DNA from 2 places in the Candidatus Sodalis pierantonii str. SOPE genome. Region 2 is predicted to be linked to the other one. Evidence: predicted binding sites of a transcription regulator. Region 2 holds the regulator's gene; the other holds the start of a gene.

Region 1 (9,840 bases), 1.2 Mb from region 2:
CAGCTTCTCCAGCCAGGCGGGCATTCGCGGAAAATTCGATACCGGCTTTATCGATCATAGCGTCAACCTAGGTTACTCCAGCAGCTACCGCCGCGTACGTACGGCCTATCAAATGTCGTCCAGCAACATCACCACCAATATCTACGATCCAAGCTATTCCGATGAGCCGACGGACGCGACCTATGCGGGCGGCAAAATGAGCAACCCTGGCGTCACCAACCGGACCTACAACAGCGGTGTGAGTCTGTCGGATACGCTTTCGATGCTTGATGACCGCGTCAAAGTGATTGCCGGTCTGCGTCGTCAGAGCGTGAATGTCACTAACTACGCCTATACCGGCGAGCAGTCCGCTAAATTTGAGCGCACCAAGTTGACGCCGGCCTATGGCCTGGTGGTGAAGCCCTGGGAACACATCTCCCTGTATGCTAACCATATCGAAGCGCTGCAGGCAGGCGAAACCGCCGGCAGCACCTATAACTCCGGCACCGTGGTCAACGGCGGCCAGGTGACCGGCATTGAAACGTCCAAGCAAAACGAAGTGGGAGTAAAAGCGGATTACAGCCGTATCGCCGGCTCGCTGGCGGTGTTTGAAATCAAAAAACCGGTCGCGGTATTGAGCTGAATCTGTTCGGCGAACCGGTAATCGGCGTGCGCCTGAACGGCAGCGCCACCTGGATGGATCCGGAGTTGACCAAAACCCAGGACGGCGCCAACGATGGCAACGACGCCATCGGCGTACCGCGCTATCAGTTCGTCTTGGGCGGCAAATGGGATCTGCCGTGGCTCAGCGGCGGCGTCGCCACCGGCCGTGTGATCCGTACCGGGTCACAGTATGTTGATGAAGCCAACGACCTGAAAGCCAGCGGCTGGACCCGCCTGGATTTGGGCATGCGTTACGACATGCAACTGCCGAAAAACAATATCGTCTGGCGCGCCAACGTGGAAAACGTCACCAACGAAAACTACTGGGCTTCCGCCAGCGATGGCTACCTGACTCAGGGCGATCCGCGCTCGCTGAAACTCTCCATGACCATGGACTTCTAAGCGCCACGCGGCTGGCGCTTGTCTCCCAGAGATACAGACGCACCGGCAAGCCGGTGCGTTTTTTTGCCCTACCGGCGGCGGCGGCGCGGCCGCCGCCCCACTCGGTTAAAAATTCCGTTACGCCGGCCGATAGTTGATAACGGCTTTTTAACTGCCGGGAAAATGATCTACTATCATCGGGGTTCGCGTTTGCGGGGAGATTTTCTCGCGCGTCCTGTACATTGCCGCAAAAGTTAGAGACTAAGGAAAGCATGGAAATCTTTTTTACGATTCTTATCCTCACCCTTATCGTGTCCCTATCCGGGGTAGTGACACGTATTCTACCGTTTCAAATTCCGCTGCCCTTGATGCAAATCGCACTCGGCGCGCTGCTCGCCTGGCCCAAATTCGGGCTGCACGTCGATTTCAATCCCGAGCTCTTCCTGGTGCTGTTCATCCCGCCGCTGCTGTTTTCCGACGGCTGGAAGACGCCGACGCGCGAATTTTTGCGTCACGGCGGCGAGATAGTGGCGCTGGCGCTGGTATTGGTCATTATCACGGTAGTGGGAATTGGTTATCTGATTTATTGGATGGTGCCGGGCATCCCGCTGGTGGCGGCGCTGGCGCTGGCGGCGGTGTTATCGCCCACCGACGCGGTGGCGCTGTCGGGCATCGTCGGCGAAGGCCGTATCCCGAAAAAGCTGATGGACATTTTGCAGGGCGAGGCGTTGATGAACGACGCTTCCGGTCTGGTGTCGCTCAAGTTCGCCATTGCGGTCGCGATGGGGACGATGGTGTTTTCCGTCGGCGGCGCTTCGCTTGAGTTTGTCAAAGTGGCGGCAGGCGGTCTGCTGGCCGGCGTGGCGGTGACGTGGGGATACAGCAAGTCCCTGCGGCTTATCACTCGCTGGAGCGGCGGCGACGCCGCGACGCAGACAGTGCTGCTGCTGTTGCTGCCGTTCGCCGCCTATTTGATTGCCGAACATATCGGCGTTTCTGGCATCCTGGCCGCGGTGGCATCAGGTATGACCATCGGCCAGTCGGGCATAATACGCAACGCGCCGCTGGCGATGCGCCTGCGCGGCAATAGCGTCTGGGCGATGCTGGAGTTTGTGTTCAACGGCATGGTGTTTATTATGCTCGGGCTACAGCTGCCCGACATTCTTGAGACCTCCATCACCCAGGCTGAATTGGATCCCACTATCCAAACCTGGATGCTGTTTACCGATGTGATCCTTATCTACGCCGCGCTGATGGTACTGCGTTTCGGCTGGCTGTGGCTGATGAAACGCATCAGTTTACGCTTTATGACCAAGCGGCCGATGGTCTTCGGCGACTATAGCACCCGCGAGATTCTGATATCGTCTTTCGCCGGCGTGCGCGGCGCCATCACGCTTGCGGGTGTGCTGTCGATCCCCCTTCTGCTCAGCGACGGTTCGGCGTTTCCCTCGCGCTATCAGCTGGTGTTTATCGCCACCGGCGTGATTCTGTTTTCCCTGATCTGCGGCGTAATTGTTTTGCCGCTGTTGTTGCGCGGTATTCAGGTGTCCGACAAGGCGCAGCACCGCCAGGAAGAACGCATGGCGCGCGCGGCGGCGGCGGAAGTGGCCATTGAAAGCCTGCATAAAATGGAAGAGCGGCTGGCCAATAGCCAGGAAGAGAATATCGACGCTCAGATCCTAAATGAAGTTAGCGCCCGGGTTATCGGCAATCTACGCCGCCGGATTGACGGCAATGACGACGCGGACAGCGCGCTGCTGATTGAAAATCTGGAACGGCGCATGAGGCTGAATGCGCTGCGCGCCGAGCGCGGTGAATATTATCATTTACGCGCGCAGCAAAAAATCAGCAATGAAACGCTGATGAAGTTGCTGCACGATTTAGATCTGCTGGAAGCGCTGCTGGTAGAGCACGAATAAGCCGCGCGGTCGGGCGGGCGCTTTGGGCGCCCTCACGCACCTTCTGCCCGCTGTGCCACGCGGCTAGCGGGGGGCTTGCTGCGCCCCCCGCAGGCGCTCGCCGGGTAGCCAACGTTCGCGGCAGGCGACAATCCACGCCTGCGCGCCATGGGATAGATAGCTGTTCTGACGCCAGATAAGCCCGAGTTGCCATAGCATTTGCGGCATCAGCGGCAGCCAGAGCAGACGTTGACTATCCAACCGCCGGCAGAGGGGTTCCGGCAGCACCGCTAATCCGATATCGGCTGCAACCATCGCCGCCAGAAAATCCCACTGGCCGCTACGTACCGCAATCTGCGGCTCAATCCCGGCCGCATCGAAAGCGTCGAGCAATTGCCGGTAGAGCGAAAAGTCTTCGTTATAAATCAATACCGGCCACTCCCCCAGCAGCGTAAAGGGCACTTCCCGCCGCGTCAGCCACGGCGCGCGACGCGGCACTACCGCACACAGCGGATGACTGAACAGCGGCAGCGCCGCGAGGTCGGGGTCGACTTCGGCGGTCAACGCGGTCAGCGCCAGATCCAGTTCTCCGGCCAGCACCGCCTGCTGCATGGTGACGCCGCCAAATTCGGCTATCTCCAGCTCGATGCCCGGGTGAAGCTTTGTTGCCGGATCACCTCGACAAAATAGCGTAGCGTTCGGATGTCCATTCACTATTCCTGGATGGTATAATTTCTATGATATTAATTTATTTTCAGTAATATTTGCTAGCCGCCTACACTGTGAGCAATCTCACACTAATAAGGGTATTGCTATGCCGCTGACCGGGCGCCTCGTTATGCCGTCGCGTTGGGGTCGAGTGCAGGTGCCGTTGCAGGTGGCGCTGTACGTCGGGTTATTTGTGCTGGCGCAGCAGCTGGTGCTGCGCTTGCATTTGCCATTGCCGGCCAATATCGTCGGCATGTTCCTGTTATTGGCGCTTATTCTATTGCGCATCCTTCCCCTGCGTTGGGTGCGCGACGGCGCCCGCTGGCTGCTGGCGGAAATGCTGTTGTTCTTCGTGCCGGCGGTGGTGGCGGTGGTGAACTACACTCAGCTGCTGCGCGTGGAGGGATGGCGGATCTTTCTGGTCATCGCGCTGAGCACCACCTTGGTACTGGGGATCACCGCGTTGGTGGTGGACCGGGTCTATCGTTTTGAACTCTGGCTGGCGCGCGGGAAACGACATGAGCAGTGATTTTATGCTGGGGGCGCTGTGTCTGCTGGTCACGCTGCTGCTCTATTTCTTTAACAAACATCTTTATCGCCGTTTCCATCATCTGCCGCTGATGCCGCTGATTTTTACGCCAGCGGTGCTGGTCTTGTTGCTGGTACTGACCCATATCTCTTACCAGCACTACATGGGCGAGGCTCGCTGGCTATTATGGCTACTGGGGCCGGCCACCATTGCTTTCGCGGTACCGGTTTATGAAAATATGGCCATCATCCGCCGGCATTGGCTTTCCTTGAGCGCCGGGGTCATCACCTCTACCGTGGTGGCGGTGGGCAGCTCGGTGTGGCTGGCGCGGCTGCTGGCGCTGCCGGAAGTGGTGCAGCGCAGTTTGTCTGTGCGTTCAATCACCACCCCCTTTGCGCTAGCGGCGGCGGAGCGGGTGGCCAGCCGGATTTGGTCGCGCTGTTCGTGGTGATTACCGGCGTGTTCGGCATGGCGGTTGGCGATATCCTGTTTTTGCGTCTGTCGGTGCGTGCCGGCGTGGCGCGCGAGGCGGGATTAGGTGCCTCCTCCCACGGAGCTGGCACCGCCCGCGCTTATGAAATGGGGCAACGGGAAGGGGTGGTGTCCAGTCTGGTAATGCTGCTGGCAGGGGTGGTAACGGTGCTACTGGCGCCATTAATTGGTCATATCATGTGGTAGCGCCCGTCACCCCGGGCCGCGCCCCCTCTGGCGCGGGCAAAGGGGGCGCGCGTAACGAAGCGCGAGGTCAATGATCCGCGCCGGTTGAAATACCGATACCGGTCTGCGAACGGATGAATTGCGGCAGAAACAGCTCGCGTTCCCTCGCTCCCTGCGCCGAGTGATCAGTTATGGAAAACAGCCAAGTCCCGATAAACGCCACCAGCATTGAGAACAGCGCGGGATATTCATAAGGGTAAATCGGCTTGGCGTGCCCCAACACCTGCATCCAAATGGTCGGGCCGATAATCATCAGCACCACCGCGGTAATCAGCCCCAGCCAGCCGCCGACCATCGCGCCGCGCGTGGTCAGCCGGCGCCAATACATCGACAGTAAAATGATGGGGAAATTACAGCTGGCGGCGATGAAAAACGCCAGGTCCACCATGAAGGCGATATTCTGGTTTTCAAACAGAATGCCGAGACCGATAGCCACAAAACCCAGCACCACCACGGTAATTTTCGACACCCGCAGCTGGTCGCACCCCGTTGCGTTTCCCGCTTTAATCACGCTGGCGTATAGATCGTGGGAAACCGCCGACGCGCCGGCCAGCGTTAACCCCGCCACTACCGCCAATAATGGTGGCGAAAGCCTCCGCCGAAATAAAGCCGAGGAAAAAGTTGCCGCCCACCGCATTGGCCAGATGGATCGCCGCCATGTTGTAACCGCCGAGCAGCGCGCCGGCGCTGTCTTTGAAAGCGGTGTTGGCGCCCACTAACAAAATCGCGCCGAAGCCGATAATAAACGTTAGAAAGTAAAAATAGCCCATAAAGCCGGTGGCGTAGAACACGCTTTTACTCGCCTCGCGGGCATCATTGACGGTAAAAAAACGCATCAGGATATGGGGCAGGCCCGCCGTCCCGAACATCAGCGCCAGCCCCAGCGACAGCGCCGAGACCGGATCGGCCACCAGCCCCCCGGGCCGCATGATAGCCGCGCCCTTGGCGTGTACCGCCATGGCATCGGCAAACAGTCAGTTAAAGCTGAAACCGACGGTTTTCATCACCATCAGCGCCATAAAGCTGGCGCCGGCCAACAGCAGCACCGCCTTGATGATTTGTACCCAGGTGGTGGCCAGCATGCCGCCGAACAGGACGTACAACACCATCAAAATGCCCACCAGCACCACGACGACATGATAATTGAGGCCGAAAAGCAGTTGAATCAGTTTGCCGGCGCCCACCATCTGCGCTATCAGGTACAGCGCCACCATCACCAGCGAGCCGCAGGCGGAAAGCGTGCGGCTCGGTTTCTGCTGCAAGCGGTATGACGCGACATCGGCAAACGTATAGCGCCCGAGATTGCGTAGCCGTTCGGCTATCAAAAATAAAATGATCGGCCAGCCCACCAGAAAGCCGAGCGAGTAGATAAGCCCGTCATAGCAGGAGGTATAGACCAGCGCCGAGATACCGAGGAACGATGCGGCGGACATAAAATCACCGGAGATCGCCAGCCCGTTTTGCAAGCCGGTGATATTGCCGCCGGCGGTATAATAATCTTTGCGCGAGCGGGTCCGTTTCGACGCCCAATAGGTAATATACAGCGTAGCGGCGACAAACAGCACAAACAGGATAATGGCCTGTAGGTTAAGCGGTTGGCGCTCAACCGCGCCGTTGACCGTTTCGGCCTGGATGAGCAGCGGAAAGGCGACCAGCGGCGGCGCCACGGTCCAGAGGTATTTATTGGTCATACTGCACCTCGCGCAACAGCTGTTGGGTCAGACGGTCGAACTCGCCATTGGCGCGAATGACGTAAATACCGGTCAGTATGAAGGAGGCCACAATCAGACCGATGCCGAGCGGGATACCGCGCGTCACGCTGGTACCGGGATGCAGCGGCGTTCCCAGCCAGTCTGGCGCGAAAGCGATAAGCAGAATGAACCCGTAGTACAGCACCAGCATGATTAGGGCAAGCAACAGGGCGAAACGCTGGCGTTTACTCACCAGCTCTTGAAAACGCGGATTGCTCTGTATCCGTTGATAAATGATCGCATTCATCAGGGATTCTCCAGTGGGGTCAGAGGTACGGCAGAAAAAGCCACCCGAAGGTGGCGGAGGACTACGAAGGCAAGGTCAGAGAGTGTTTTTCTTCCAGCAGCTTTTCGACCACGCCGGGATCGGCGAGCGTGGAGGTGTCGCCCAGATTGCCGGTATCGCCGGCGGCGATTTTGCGCAAGATGCGGCGCATTATTTTGCCGGAGCGGGTTTTCGGCAGCGAATCGGTCCAGTGCAGGACATCGGGGGTAGCGATAGCGCCGATCTCCTTGCGCATCCAGGCGCGGACCTCGTTATATAATTCCGGCGTCGGGGTTTCGCCCGCGTTGAGCGTAATATAGGCATAAATTGCCTGGCCTTTGATGTTATGGGGGATCCCCACCACCGCCGCTTCGGCAATTTTCGGATGCGTCACCAGCGCCGATTCGATCTCGGCGGTGCCGAGGCGGTGGCCGGAAACGTTCAGCACGTCATCCACGCGACCGGTTATCCAGTAATAACCGTCCTCGTCGCACCGGGCGCCGTCACCGCTGAAATACATGCCCTTGAAAGTGGAAAAATAAGTCTGCTCGAAACGATCGTGATCGCCATACAGCGTGCGCGCCTGGCCGGGCCAGGAGTCGGCGATCACCAAATTGCCTTCGCCGGCGCCCTCCACCGGCGTGCCGGCGTTATCCACCAGCGCGGGCTGCACGCCGAAAAACGGCAGCGCCGCCGAGCCGGGTTTCAGCGCCATGGCGCCGGGCAGCGGGGTGATCATGAAACCGCCCGTTTCCGTCTGCCACCAGGTATCGACTATGGGGCAGCGGCCATTACCGATTTTATGGTAATACCATTCCCAGGCTTCGGGATTGATCGGTTCGCCCACCGAGCCCATGAACCGCAGCGACGTACGGCGGGTGCCGGCTATCGCCTTGTCCCCTTCGGCCATAAGCGCGCAGATAGCGGTCGGCGCGGTATAGAGGATATTAACCTGATGTTTATCCACCACTTGCGCCATATGGCTGACGTCAGGCCAGTTGGGTACGCCCTCGAACATGAGGGTAATGGCGCCGCAGGCCAGCGGACCATAGAGAAGATAGCTGTGGCCGGTTACCCAACCGACGTCGGCGGTACACCAGTAAATATCGCCGGAATGATAATCGAATACGTATTTAAAGGTCGTGGCGGCGTAGACCAGATAACCGCCGGTGGTGTGCAGCACGCCCTTCGGGGTGCCGGTGGAGCCGGAGGTATAAAGAATGAACAGCGGATCCTCTGCGCCCATCGCCACGGGCTGGCAGGCCTCGTCGGCGCCGTCGACGACGACGTGCCACCACACATCCCGGTCGGGGTGCCAGTCAATGGCATTGCCGGTACGGCGGAACACGATGACTCGGTTGACGCTCTTCACCGCCGGATGATTTAGCGCGTCGTCGATATTCTTCTTCAGCGGGATCTTCCGCCCGGCGCGCAGCCCTTCGTCTGCGGTCACCACCAATTTGGCGCTGGAGTCGATAATGCGGCCGGCGATCGCCTCCGGCGAAAAACCGGCGAAAATCACCGAGTGGACGGCGCCAATGCGGGCGCAGGCCAGCATGACCACCGCCGCTTCCGGCACCATGGGCATATACAGGGCCACCACATCCCCTTTACCGATCCCTTGCGCCTTCAAAACATTGGCGAAGCGGCACACCGCCTGATGTAATTCGCGGTAGGTAAGGGTTTTACTTTGGCTGGCGTCATCCCCTTCCCAGATAATGGCGATTTGGTCGCCTCGTTCTGGCAAATGACGATCGAGACAGTTGGCGGCCACATTTAATGTGCCGTCTTCAAACCAGCGGATATTGACATGGCCGGGATCGAAGGTAGTATTTTTCACCGTCCTGAAAGGGGTAATCCATTCCACAATCTGGGCATATTCCCGCCAAAAGGAATCGGGATTGTTGATGGACTGCGCATACAATTTCCGTTACTGCTCTGCACAAATCAGCGTACGTTCCGCCAGGCTATCGGGAATCGGGTAACGATGGGGTTGGCTCATAGTTTCCTCCTTGTATTTGTTAATGATATGTCAACCCTTGGTTAATTAAACCTCCCTGGATTGGCTTTGTTTCTTTTTTGCGCGACAGATCACGCATCGCCTATAAGGTCTCTGCACTTATGGAAAAAACATACCCCCGCCAGACCTGGGATAACAGGCATTAATGGCCCTCTCAGACCCTTTTCAGCGATATTTATCATTTTATTCTGTTTAAAAAGCGTATATAAAAGGCGGGTAGCGCGTCTGATGGCAGCGATTCAGCGCGTTTTCTATTACTTAACCCTTAAATAACAAATAGTTAAAGTTAATCTCCTGTAAAATACGTGAAATAACCGGAAAAATTGTCGAAAGCTCTTATAAATCAAGTCTTAACGAGACACCGCGTGTGCTCGGCGTTTTTGAGATTTTCGATTTATACCAACTTTTTAAAGCGCCCCCGCTTCGCATGATCATTAGAGGTGAATAAGTGAAGTCGGTGACGAAGATGGACAGGTGTTCGTCACGGTGGGGTCTACTATGGAAAGCACTATTGTTATGAAAAAGTTAAAAATAACGCTCGCCTGGCAAATTCTCGTTGCTTTAGTCCTGGGTATCCTGCTCGGTGCGGTACTCCATAACCAGGGAGAATTACGCGATTGGATGATTGCCAATATTCTTTCGCCGGCCGGGGATATTTTCATCCGCATGATTAAAATGATCGTGGTGCCCATCGTGGTCGCCACGCTGGTTGTCGGCATTGCCGGTATTGGCGATGCCAAAAAGCTCGGCAGTATCGGATTTAAAACCATCCTGTATTTCGAGATAATCACGACGCTGGCGATTATTCTGGGAATTACCCTCGCCAATGTCTTTCACCCCGGCCACGGGATTGATATGTCGACACTGGCGGTGGTGGATATCTCAAAGTACGAACAAACCACCGTTGCAGTGCAGTCCAGCGGCCATAG
Region 2 (9,840 bases):
GCACAGGAAAAATAGACTAAACTCGAGTCAGAAGATGTGCGAACACGTGATCGAATATCACTGGAATGGGTGATCGGAAAATATCGGAATAACTGATCGGATGTCGCCGGAACAGCTGATCGGATACGTCGGAATCTGCAGCTTTTCTGCGCGGGCGGTTTTTCACGCGTCCGGCGCTGCGCTTTCAACCCCGGCATCAGGGACGTTTATCAAGACGCCATCGCTATCAGCCGGTCTGTGCCAGTACTGTCCTTCCGCCGGCTTGAGGCGGTTTTGCCCTCTCGCCGGCCACGGCGCTAGTTTGGCGGCGTATCGCGCAAACGGCTCGCGAGCCAAAAACCGTGCTGCGGCCACGCCACCGACGAAATCGTATGCATCACGCAGAGATGGAACAATATGCGCCGCAAATGACGTTCCATGAGCGTCACCGCCTGATCCTGCGGGCCATCAGTGTTGAAAATACCCGGATTTTCGGTGCTCGGGCCGTCATATTCCAGCCGTTGCTGACAGCTTTGCAGCGCCACCTCGCAAGAGGCCAGATAGTCTGGCCGCCAACGTATCGGTCAGCATATAGTGATCGCGCGCCAGCGTCGTCATGGCGTTGATGTGTTCGACAATGAACTGACTATGGGTGACCCATAAGCGCATATCGCTCAGATAGCGGGAATTGAACCCCGGCTCCTGCATCGCCTGGCTTAAGGAGGTGAACAAGGCATTGTGCGCTTGGTTGACCCGCATGCGGGCATAAGCCAGCGCGGGCGCGCCGGGGGCGGGCTGCAACAGCAGCCGCAACGCTTCCTGATCCCGCTCCAGCGCCTGATGGGCGTTTTTGCGCAACAGCCCGCTCTGCCATTGCGGCCACAGCCACAGCGTGCCGCCAAAGGCCAGCATACAGCCAATCAAGGTGTCCACCAGCCGCGGCAGCAGGAAATGCGCGCCGTTCAACGACAACAATTGCAGGGTATACACGGTCACCACCGTCATACCGGTCATCGACAGACCGTAATTTTTGCGCAGTACCAAATAGCCGGCCAGAGTCACCACCAGCATGTCGGTCAGGATGACGCCGTCGCCCATCTTTAGTTGAAGCGTACCCGCGGCAATCACCAGACCAGCCAGGGTACCCAGCGCCCGATGTTGTATACGCACCCGGGTCGTGTTGTAACCATTCTGACTGACAAACATGATGGTCATCAGGATCCAGTAAGGTTTCGGCAGATTGAACACCAGGCCCAAACTGCTGCCGACCGCCAGCATGAGGCCCAGGCGGGCGGCGTTACGCAGCGCCATCGATTTCAAGGAGCAATAACTGCGCAAGCGCCGGCCAGAACGGCAACCGCTGCTGGTTATCCGCCATCACATCGCGACGATAGAGGGGGCGCTGGGAACGCAACAGGCGATAGATGCGGCTGAAATGGAAATAGCAGAACTGGCCTACCGGGTTATCCGGATGGTGGCGGGCAATTTTTTCCAGCGCCGACAAGCCGGCATCCGCGGCAAACCGGTCAGGTTGGCGATGATAGAGAATATCGTCCGCCAGGACGCGCAGCCGGGGGCGACGATACGCGCGTTGTAGCGCAACACCGCCTCGGCGTGGCTTTGCTGCACCAGCTTTTGCACTTCATCCGGCTGATGCAGACTCACCGTGATATGCTCTTGCAGATCCAACGCGACCTGGAAGGCGTGCAGTAGTCTTTTGTACTGGCTGAGATGGTTGGCCGAGAGCATATGCAACTGCTGATACACTTGGGCAATCTGGTCGATGACCTTCTGCTGGCGGGCGAACAGCGGCGGTAGCGCACTGTTCGGATCGGTATGCTGAGTCAGCAAACTGTACTTCGCTTCGATATAATCCGCCAGTTCGCGGTAGAGCAGACTGAGCGCCTCGCGCATCGGCTGCTCTTGCCATAGCCGGAACCACAGCGCGTTAAACAGCCCATACCAGGCGGTCCCTGCCAGATAGAGCAGCGGCGGCAGCCAAAGCGGCACATTGCCGGTCAGCCCCAGGGTAAATACCGCGGCAATCAGCGATGCCGGCAGCAAGCGGCCGTGTAGCGGGCTTATTTCGCCGCTGACGCCGAACAGCAGCGCCAACCCCAGTATGACAAACGGCAGCGGCACGCCGTGCGCCAACAGCAGCTGGATGAAAATACTGCTCAGGGCGAACAGCGAGCCGCCGACCACCAGCCGCTTAAAGAAACGCTTATGGAGCTGATCAAGCCCGGCGATGTTGCAACAGGCGGGCACCAGCGAGAACAGCAGACCTTGCTGCAGGCTGCCGAACATCAGTCCGATGGCGACCGGCAGGCAAAGCACAATGGTCTGCCGCAGGGCATAATTCACTTCAGGGTGGTAGATGAGTCTGCGCCACATAAGTCAGCTAAAAAGGCATGGCCGTCCTGACCATGCCCGTGGTGAAAGGGGATTAGCGGGTTCCGTAAACGACAATGGTTTTACCGTGGGCAGAGATGAGATTTTGATCCTCAAGCATTTTCAAAATACGGCCGACCGTTTCCCGTGAACAGCCGACTATTTGGCCGATTTCCTGCCGGGTGATTTTTATTTGCATACCGTCCGGGTGAGTCATGGCGTCCGGCTGCTTGGCTAAATTCAATAACGTTTGCGCGATACGCCCAGTCACATCCAGGAAAGCCAGGTTGCCGACTTTCTCTGAGGTCACCTGCAGGCGGCTGGCCATTTGTGAAGACAGACGCATCAGAATGTCGGGATTGACCTGAATCAACTGGCGAAATTTCTTGTAGGATATCTCAGCCACTTCGCAGGCCGTTTTCGCCCGCACCCATGCGCTGCGCTCCTGCCCCTCTTCAAACAACCCCAGTTCGCCGATAAAATCGCCCTGATTCAGGTAGGAGAGGATCATCTCCTTGCCTTCTTCGTCCTTGATAAGCACTGCGACGGAGCCTTTGACGATATAGTAGAGCGTTTCTGCCTTTTCACCCTGGTGAATCAACGTACTCTTCGATGGATACTTATGAATATGGCAATGAGACAGGAACCATTCGAGAGTCGGGTCTGTTTGCGGTTTGCCGAGAACCATTCGCTGTTATCCTCTTTTGTCATCGCCGCCCTGTTTAGGAACGGTGTATTCCCTGTAAGGTAAGGTGTTATTATGATGTCGTTCCGTTCATAAACGGAACCTCGCAAGGGAATTTATCAGGGTCCAATGTTGGTGACGTTTCGATCGCTCTCTTGCTCTTTCACTGTCGGTGAGTTCGATCCTGCCTTGTTTTTTAGCATAGCTTTAAGAAACTGTCTTGTGTTGTCTCGCTTCAGCATGATGCATCTGCGGTTACATTGCCAGTTTGGCGGCAAAAAGGTAGTCTTTCACAAAGAATATTATCAGGAGTTAACGATATGCAAGCGCGAGTAAAGTGGGTAGAAGGGCTGTCTTTTATCGGCGAATCCGCCTCGGGCCACCAGATTATCATAGATGGCAACAGCGGCGAAAAGGCCCCAAGCCCAATGGAAATGCTGCTTATGTCCGCCGGCGGCTGTAGCGCTATTGACGTGGTTTCGATTCTGCAAAAGGGCCGCGCCGATGTGCGCGACTGTGAGGTCAAGTTAACCTCGACGCGCCGCGAGGAAGCGCCGCGTCTGTTTATCCAAATCAATCTGCATTTTATCGTCACCGGCCGCGATTTGACGGATAAGATCGTCGAGCGCGCTGTCGGCGGAAAAGTATTGTTCGGTCTCGCTGATGCTGGGTAAAGCCGCCAGTATCACCCACAGCTTTGAGGTACGTCGCCTCGACTGATCGCGCGGGGCGCGCTTGACTGCCGGGGCGCGGCGCTAAGCCGCATAATGCCTCACCCGATTGGCGCCGCGCGTCGTTCCCGCGCGCGGCGCCTGCGTGAAGCCGCTTAGCGAATCTGTTTCCCTTCCAGCAATTGCTTGACTAGCGGCGCCATGATCAGTTCCATCGCCAAACCCATTTTGCCGCCCGGCACCACCAGCGTATTGATATTGGAAATGAAAGATCCCTGCAGCATCGCCAGTAAATAGGGAAAATCCATGGCGTCCAGGCCGCGAAAGTGAATAACCACAAAGCTTTCGTCCAGCGACGGGATCGCTTTGGCGGCGAACTGATTGGAGGTGTCCACCGTCGGCACCCGCTGAAAGTTGATATGGGTACGGAAAAATTGCGGCGTGATAAAATTGATATAATCTTCCATGGATCGCACCACGGAATCCATGACCGCTTCGCGGGAGTGGCCCCGTTCGTTGGTATCGCGCATCAATTTCTGGATCCACTCCAGATTGACTATCGGCACCACCCCCACCAGCAAATCCACGTGCCGCGCAACGTCATTATGCTCGGTCACAACGCCGCCGTGCAGCCCCTCGTAGAATAGGACGTCGGTAGGTTCCGGCAGGGGCTGCCAGGGGGTAAAGGTGCCGGGGACCTGATTATAAGGAACCGCTTCGTCGTAGGTATGCAAATATTTGCGCGCCTGCCCGCGTCCGCTTTCCCCATAGTGATAAAACGTTCTTTCCAGAAGATCGAAGTTATTCGCATCCGGGCCGAAATAACTCACGTGCCGACCTAAATCGAGCGCTTTACGAATGGCCAAATCCATTTCCGGCCGGGTGAAGTGGTGAAAGCTATCGCCTTCCAACTCCGCGGCGCGAATGTTCAACTGTTGAAAGATTTTGCGAAAAGCCAGGCTGGTGGTCGTGGTCCCGGCGCCGGAAAAACGCGCCGTCTGGTCGGTGACTTTGTCGCCCTGAAAGCCGAAGCCGCCCAGGAAATCGCGCAGCGATTGCTCAGACTCCTTTGGCGCCAGCCGGCTCAGGTGTTGCAGCGGCGTTTTATCGGCGCGCAAAAACTCCAACTGGTGCTGGGCGAAGTAGCCAAGCTTGATGCCTTTCGCCAGCGACACCGTCCCCGACTGTGGCGGCAGGGTTCCGGCCAGGAGCTTGATAAGCGTCGATTTACCGGCGCCGTTGCGTCCCAGCAGACCGATGCGTGAACCGGGTACCAAGTTGAACTTGATGGAGCGTAAAATCAGGTTATCGCCATAGCCGGCGCTGACTTTTTCCAGGGTGAGCAGCGGATTGGGCAAATTTTCCGGCGCGCGGAAACTGAATTGAAAGGGGTTATCCACATGCGCTGGGGCGATAAGCTCCATTCTTTCCAGCATTTTGATGCGGCTTTGCGCCTGCTTGGCTTTGGTTGCCTTGGCGCGGAAGCGATCGATGTAGTGCTGCAAATGCGCCACTTTTTCCTGCTGATGCTGGTAGAGCGACTGCTGCTGCGCCAGTTTGGTGGCGTGCTGCTGCTCGAACGACGAGTAGTTGCCGGTATATTCATTTAGGGTCTGTTGTTCGATATGTAGCACCCGATTGATGATAGGATCGAGAAAATCGCGATCGTGGGAAATCAAAATAAGCGTACCCGGGTAATTTCTTAGCCACTTTTCCAGCCAGATGACCGCATCCAAATCCAAATGGTTGGTCGGCTCGTCCAGCAACAGCAGATCAGACCGGCACAGCAGGGCTTGCGCGAGATTAAGGCGCATGCGCCAGAGCCGCCGGAGAAAGCACGCACCGGCTGCGTCAGCTGCGGCTGGCTGAAGCCCAGACCGCTCAAAAGGTTGGCGGCGCGGGCGCGAATGGTCCAAGCGTTGATGGTGTCCAGTTTCCCGTGTAGCGTGGCGATGGCATGACCATCATTTTTTTCATTGGCAACAAGTAATTCAGATTCAAGCTGACGATATTCCCGGTCGCCATCGATAACATACTCCAGTGCCGGCACGTCAAGAGCGGGGGTTTCCTGATTAACCCAGGCCATCGCCCAGTTCGCGGGCAGGCTGACGCTGCCGGCGTCGGCGCTGAGTTCTTTTTTCAACAGCGATAGCAGCGTGGATTTGCCGCAGCCGTTTTTGCCGACCAACCCGACTTTTTGCCCTGGGTTGATCGTGGCGGTGGCGTTATCCAGCAGTACGCGGGTACCGCGACGAATCTGCAACGAGGAGAAAACAATCATAAAGCGCCGTCGTTAGAGTATGTTAAATTTACATAGTTGAATGTTAAACAGGATATCGCGTCCTGACGTTATCTTTGCGAAGCATGGTAGCGGAAATCCCGCTTCCTGACGACGCTTTGGAGGGGAATTGATCTCTGAGCCGCCCAAAGTTTTGCTATTGTACGCGCATCCTGAGGCCCAGGATTCGGTGGCGAATCAGGTGTTACTCAAGGCTGCGGCTACGCTCAGTCATGTCACCGTACATGATCTGTATGCGCACTATCCGGATTTTTTTATCGATATACCTCACGAGCAACAGCTGCTGCGCGATCACCAGGTGATTGTGTTTCAGCACCCGTTATACACCTACAGCTGTCCCGCGTTGCTCAAAGAGTGGCTGGATCGCGTGCTGACCCGCGGCTTCGCCAGCGGTGTCGGCGGCGACGCGCTGGCCGGCAAACACTGGCGGTCGGTTATCACCACCGGCGATGCCGAGAGCGCCTATCAGACCAGCGGCGCGTTAGGGGTGGAGATGGCGGATATCCTGCGTCCTTTCGCCCTGACCGCCGCGCTGTGCCGTATGCACTGGCAGCCGCCGATGATTATTTATTGGGCGCGGCGCGCCTCGCCCGCAGCGCCAGTGAATATGCGCGCTGGCTATCGTTACCGTTGCCGTCGGAGGGCGAACGCCATGGAGAGTAGTCCCTCTTTTCTGATTGCGGTGGTGCTGTTTCTTTTTGCCGCGGTGGTGGCGGTGCCTATTGCGCAACGGCTCGGCATCGACGCGGTGTTAGGCTACCTCGCCGCCGGCATCGCCATCGGCCCCTGGGGTCTGGGTTTTATTCGCGATGTCGATGAGATCCTGCATTTCTCGGAGCTGGGGGTGGTGTTTTTGATGTTCATCATCGGCCTGGAACTGAACCCCGCCAAACTCTGGCATTTACGGCATTCGATATTCGGTGTCGGAGCCGCGCAGGTGGCTATCACCGCGGCGTTGCTGGGGGCTGCGCTTACCTTGACGCTGGCAGGCGGCGCTTATCGGCGGCATCGGTCTGGCCATGTCCTCAACCGCCATTGCGCTGCAGTTGATGCGGGATAAAGGCATGAACCGCAATGAGGGCGGTCAACTGGGTTTCTCGGTGTTACTGTTTCAGGATATGGCCGTGATCCCGGCGCTGTCGCTTATCCCGTTTCTCTCCGGCGGCGGCGGCCACGGCGATTGGATGAAAATCGGCATCAAGCTGGCGGCGTTTTTCGGCATGCTGGTGGGCGGGCGCTATCTGCTGCGTCCGCTGTTTCGCTATATCGCCTCGGCAAATGTGCGCGAAGTTTTCACCGCTGCCAGCCTGCTGCTGGTGCTGGGAGCCGCGCTGTTTATGGATTTGCTGGGCCTGTCGATGGCCCTCGGAACCTTTATCGCCGGCGTGCTGCTGGCCGAAAGCGAGTACCGTCACGAGCTCGAAATTGCCATTGAACCGTTTAAGGGGCTGCTGCTGGGGCTGTTTTTCATTTCGGTCGGCATGGCGCTGAATCTCGGCATTTTGTATGTACATGTGCTGACGGTGCTGGCCGGGGTCGCCATACTGGTGGCGATAAAAGGCACGGTATTGTATATCCTGGCGCGGCTGTCGGGGCTTAAGCGCTCCGTCCGGCTGCAATTCGCCGGCGTACTCAGCCAGGGCGGGGAGTTCGCCTTCGTCCTGTTTTCGGCCGCCTCGGCGCAGAAAATCCTTACCGGCGATCAATTATCGTTATTGCTGGTGATTGTCACATTGTCGATGATTACCACGCCGTTAATGATGCAATTGATCGATCGTATCCTGGTCCGGCGCTATAATGCAGTTGAAGAGGACGATGAAAAACCTTTTGTCAACGACGACGAGCCGCAGGTGATCATTGTCGGTTTTGGCCGTTTCGGCCAAGTGATAGGCCGCCTGCTCATGGCGAATAAAACGCGCATTACGGTGCTTGAGCGCGATATCAGCGTCGTCAGCCTGATGCGCAGCTACGGCTACAAAGTTTTATTACGGCGACGCGACCGAATTGGAGCTGCTGCGGGCTGCGGGCGCGGAAAAAGCCAGCACCATCGTGGTCGCAGCCAACACGTCCGAAGATAATATGGCCATTATCCACCTTTGCCAGCAGCACTTTCCCCATTTGCAGATTCTGGCGCGCGCGCGTTGAAGCGCATGAGTTACTGCAGGCCGGCGTGTCGCGATTTTCACGTGAAACCTTCTCCAGCGCGCTGGAGTTGGGGCGCAAGGTGCTGCAATCGTTGGGTATGCATCCGCATCAGGCCTACCGGGCGCAGCAACACTTCCGCCGGCTGGATATGCGTATGCTGCGTGAATTGATGCCCCAACCCCAAGAGGAAGGGCGGCACAGTTCGCGCGTTATGGAGGCGCGGCGCGAGCTGGAGGACATTTTCCAGCGCGAGATGCAGCAGGAACGCAGGCTGCTCAACGGTTGGGGCGAGGATGAACAACAGGGGGAACGACCCAATGACGGCAAAGCGTAAACGCTTTATCGCTGGCGCCACCTGCCCCGTCTGCCACAGCGGCGACACGCTGGCGGTATGGCGCGAGGAGAATAGTGACCGGGTGGGCTGCGTCAAATGCGGCTATAGCCAGCGACAGGATGACGAAATGATTAGCGCGAAAAGACCGGATAAGGAACACATTATCGGTATTTTTCATCCGGAGTAGCGTGATTGACCGCTTTTTTACGGCTAAAGCTTACATACGTGCGGTTTTTGGTTAGAATCAGCGCCAAATTAGTTTCCAATGGTGGGAGATATCATGAAAGTAGTAAAAGATCGGGTGGTCAGTCTGGCCTACCAGTTGAGGACAGAAGACGGTGTATTGGTCGATGAATCCCCGGTGAGCGCACCGTTGGAGTACCTGCATGGTCATGGCTCGTTGATTCCCGGGCTGGAAAAAGCGCTGGAAGACCACGCCGCGGGCGACAGCTTTGATATCAGTATCGAAGCCAACGATGCCTACGGCCCCTACGATGAAAATCTGGTGCAGCGCGTGCCTAAAGATGTTTTTATGGGCGTCGACGAACTGGAAGTGGGCATGCGTTTCCTGGCGGAAACCGATCAGGGCCAGGTCCCGGTGGAAATCACCGAAATCGATGGCGATCATGTCGTGGTTGACGACAACCCTATGCTGGCCGGCCAGAACCTGAACTTCCATGTGGACGTCATCGCCGTGCGTGAAGCGACCGAGGAAGAACTGGCGCACGGTCACGTTCATGGCGAACACGGCCATGATCATGAGCATAAAGGCGGCGGTTGCGGCTGCCACTAAGCGCGATCGGCGCGGGACCCGTGCGGGCCCCGCCATGGGCGCCACCCGCTCAGTAATGGGGCGGGGGCGTTTCCTCGCTTTGCGAAGCGATAAGCGAGGTGTTCTGCGCGCGTAACTTATCCGACAGCAAGCGTAATTGCTCCTGCAGCCGGCTAATATCGCGCTGGTGGGCCACCACTGTCTGATTCAGTTCCTCAATCATTATCTCCTGGAAAGCGACCCGTCCCTCCAATAATTCCAGACGTTGTTCCAGCTGCGATAGTTCCATCATTTTCCCCTCTCGGTACCGATCAAGACCAATGAAACCGGCGTCGCACCGTTCCCATTTCGCGGTTGCCTCGCGCGGGCAATCCCGGTAGATTCTATCTTGCTTTGCGCGGATCGCCCGCATAAAGGTCATCATTAGGCGGTGATATCAAACCGCGACGCAATGAAAATGCATTATCAGGAAACTTCTTGTTATAAAAAAAGTCCCAGAAAGCGTTAATCAACTGGCATAGCGATTGTGTTGTGTTTATGCTCACAGCTATAGTATTTGCCTGA

What was found. Region 2 encodes CRP, which controls carbon source genes, mostly activating them, when cyclic AMP is high. Its sites were predicted from a motif close to ATGTGANNNNNNTCACAT; they were not measured.
Region 1: a site for CRP is predicted at 3,702-3,719, ahead of SOPEG_RS07130 (CidA/LrgA family protein). Genes of this name have one in related genera too.

The regions. Positions count from the first base shown of each region.
Region 1 is NZ_CP006568.1:1,384,418-1,394,257, forward strand. Features, by position in the region: partial or broken gene SOPEG_RS07115 (TonB-dependent receptor) at 1-1,044, shown strand, start outside; gene SOPEG_RS07120 (Na+/H+ antiporter) at 1,296-2,942, shown strand; partial or broken gene SOPEG_RS07125 (LysR substrate-binding domain-containing protein) at 3,006-3,578, opposite strand; gene SOPEG_RS07130 (CidA/LrgA family protein) at 3,736-4,158, shown strand; partial or broken gene SOPEG_RS07135 (LrgB family protein) at 4,148-4,836, shown strand; partial or broken gene SOPEG_RS07140 (cation acetate symporter) at 4,904-6,566, opposite strand; gene SOPEG_RS07145 (DUF485 domain-containing protein) at 6,556-6,873, opposite strand; partial or broken gene acs (acetate--CoA ligase) at 6,935-8,893, opposite strand; gene gltP (glutamate/aspartate:proton symporter GltP) at 9,428-9,840, shown strand, end outside.
Region 2 is NZ_CP006568.1:221,368-231,207, reverse strand. Features, by position in the region: gene istB (IS21-like element ISSoEn3 family helper ATPase IstB) at 1-20, shown strand, start outside; partial or broken gene SOPEG_RS01310 (YccS/YhfK family putative transporter) at 297-2,373, opposite strand; gene crp (cAMP-activated global transcriptional regulator CRP) at 2,426-3,058, opposite strand; partial or broken gene SOPEG_RS01300 (OsmC family protein) at 3,376-3,775, shown strand; gene SOPEG_RS29045 (phosphoribulokinase) at 3,882-4,766, opposite strand; partial or broken gene SOPEG_RS30340 (ATP-binding cassette domain-containing protein) at 4,740-5,540, opposite strand; gene SOPEG_RS25835 (ATP-binding cassette domain-containing protein) at 5,429-6,007, opposite strand; partial or broken gene kefG (glutathione-regulated potassium-efflux system ancillary protein KefG) at 6,138-6,688, shown strand; partial or broken gene kefB (glutathione-regulated potassium-efflux system protein KefB) at 6,678-8,504, shown strand; gene SOPEG_RS01275 (YheV family putative zinc ribbon protein) at 8,464-8,691, shown strand; gene slyD (peptidylprolyl isomerase) at 8,785-9,297, shown strand; gene SOPEG_RS01265 (protein SlyX) at 9,347-9,565, opposite strand.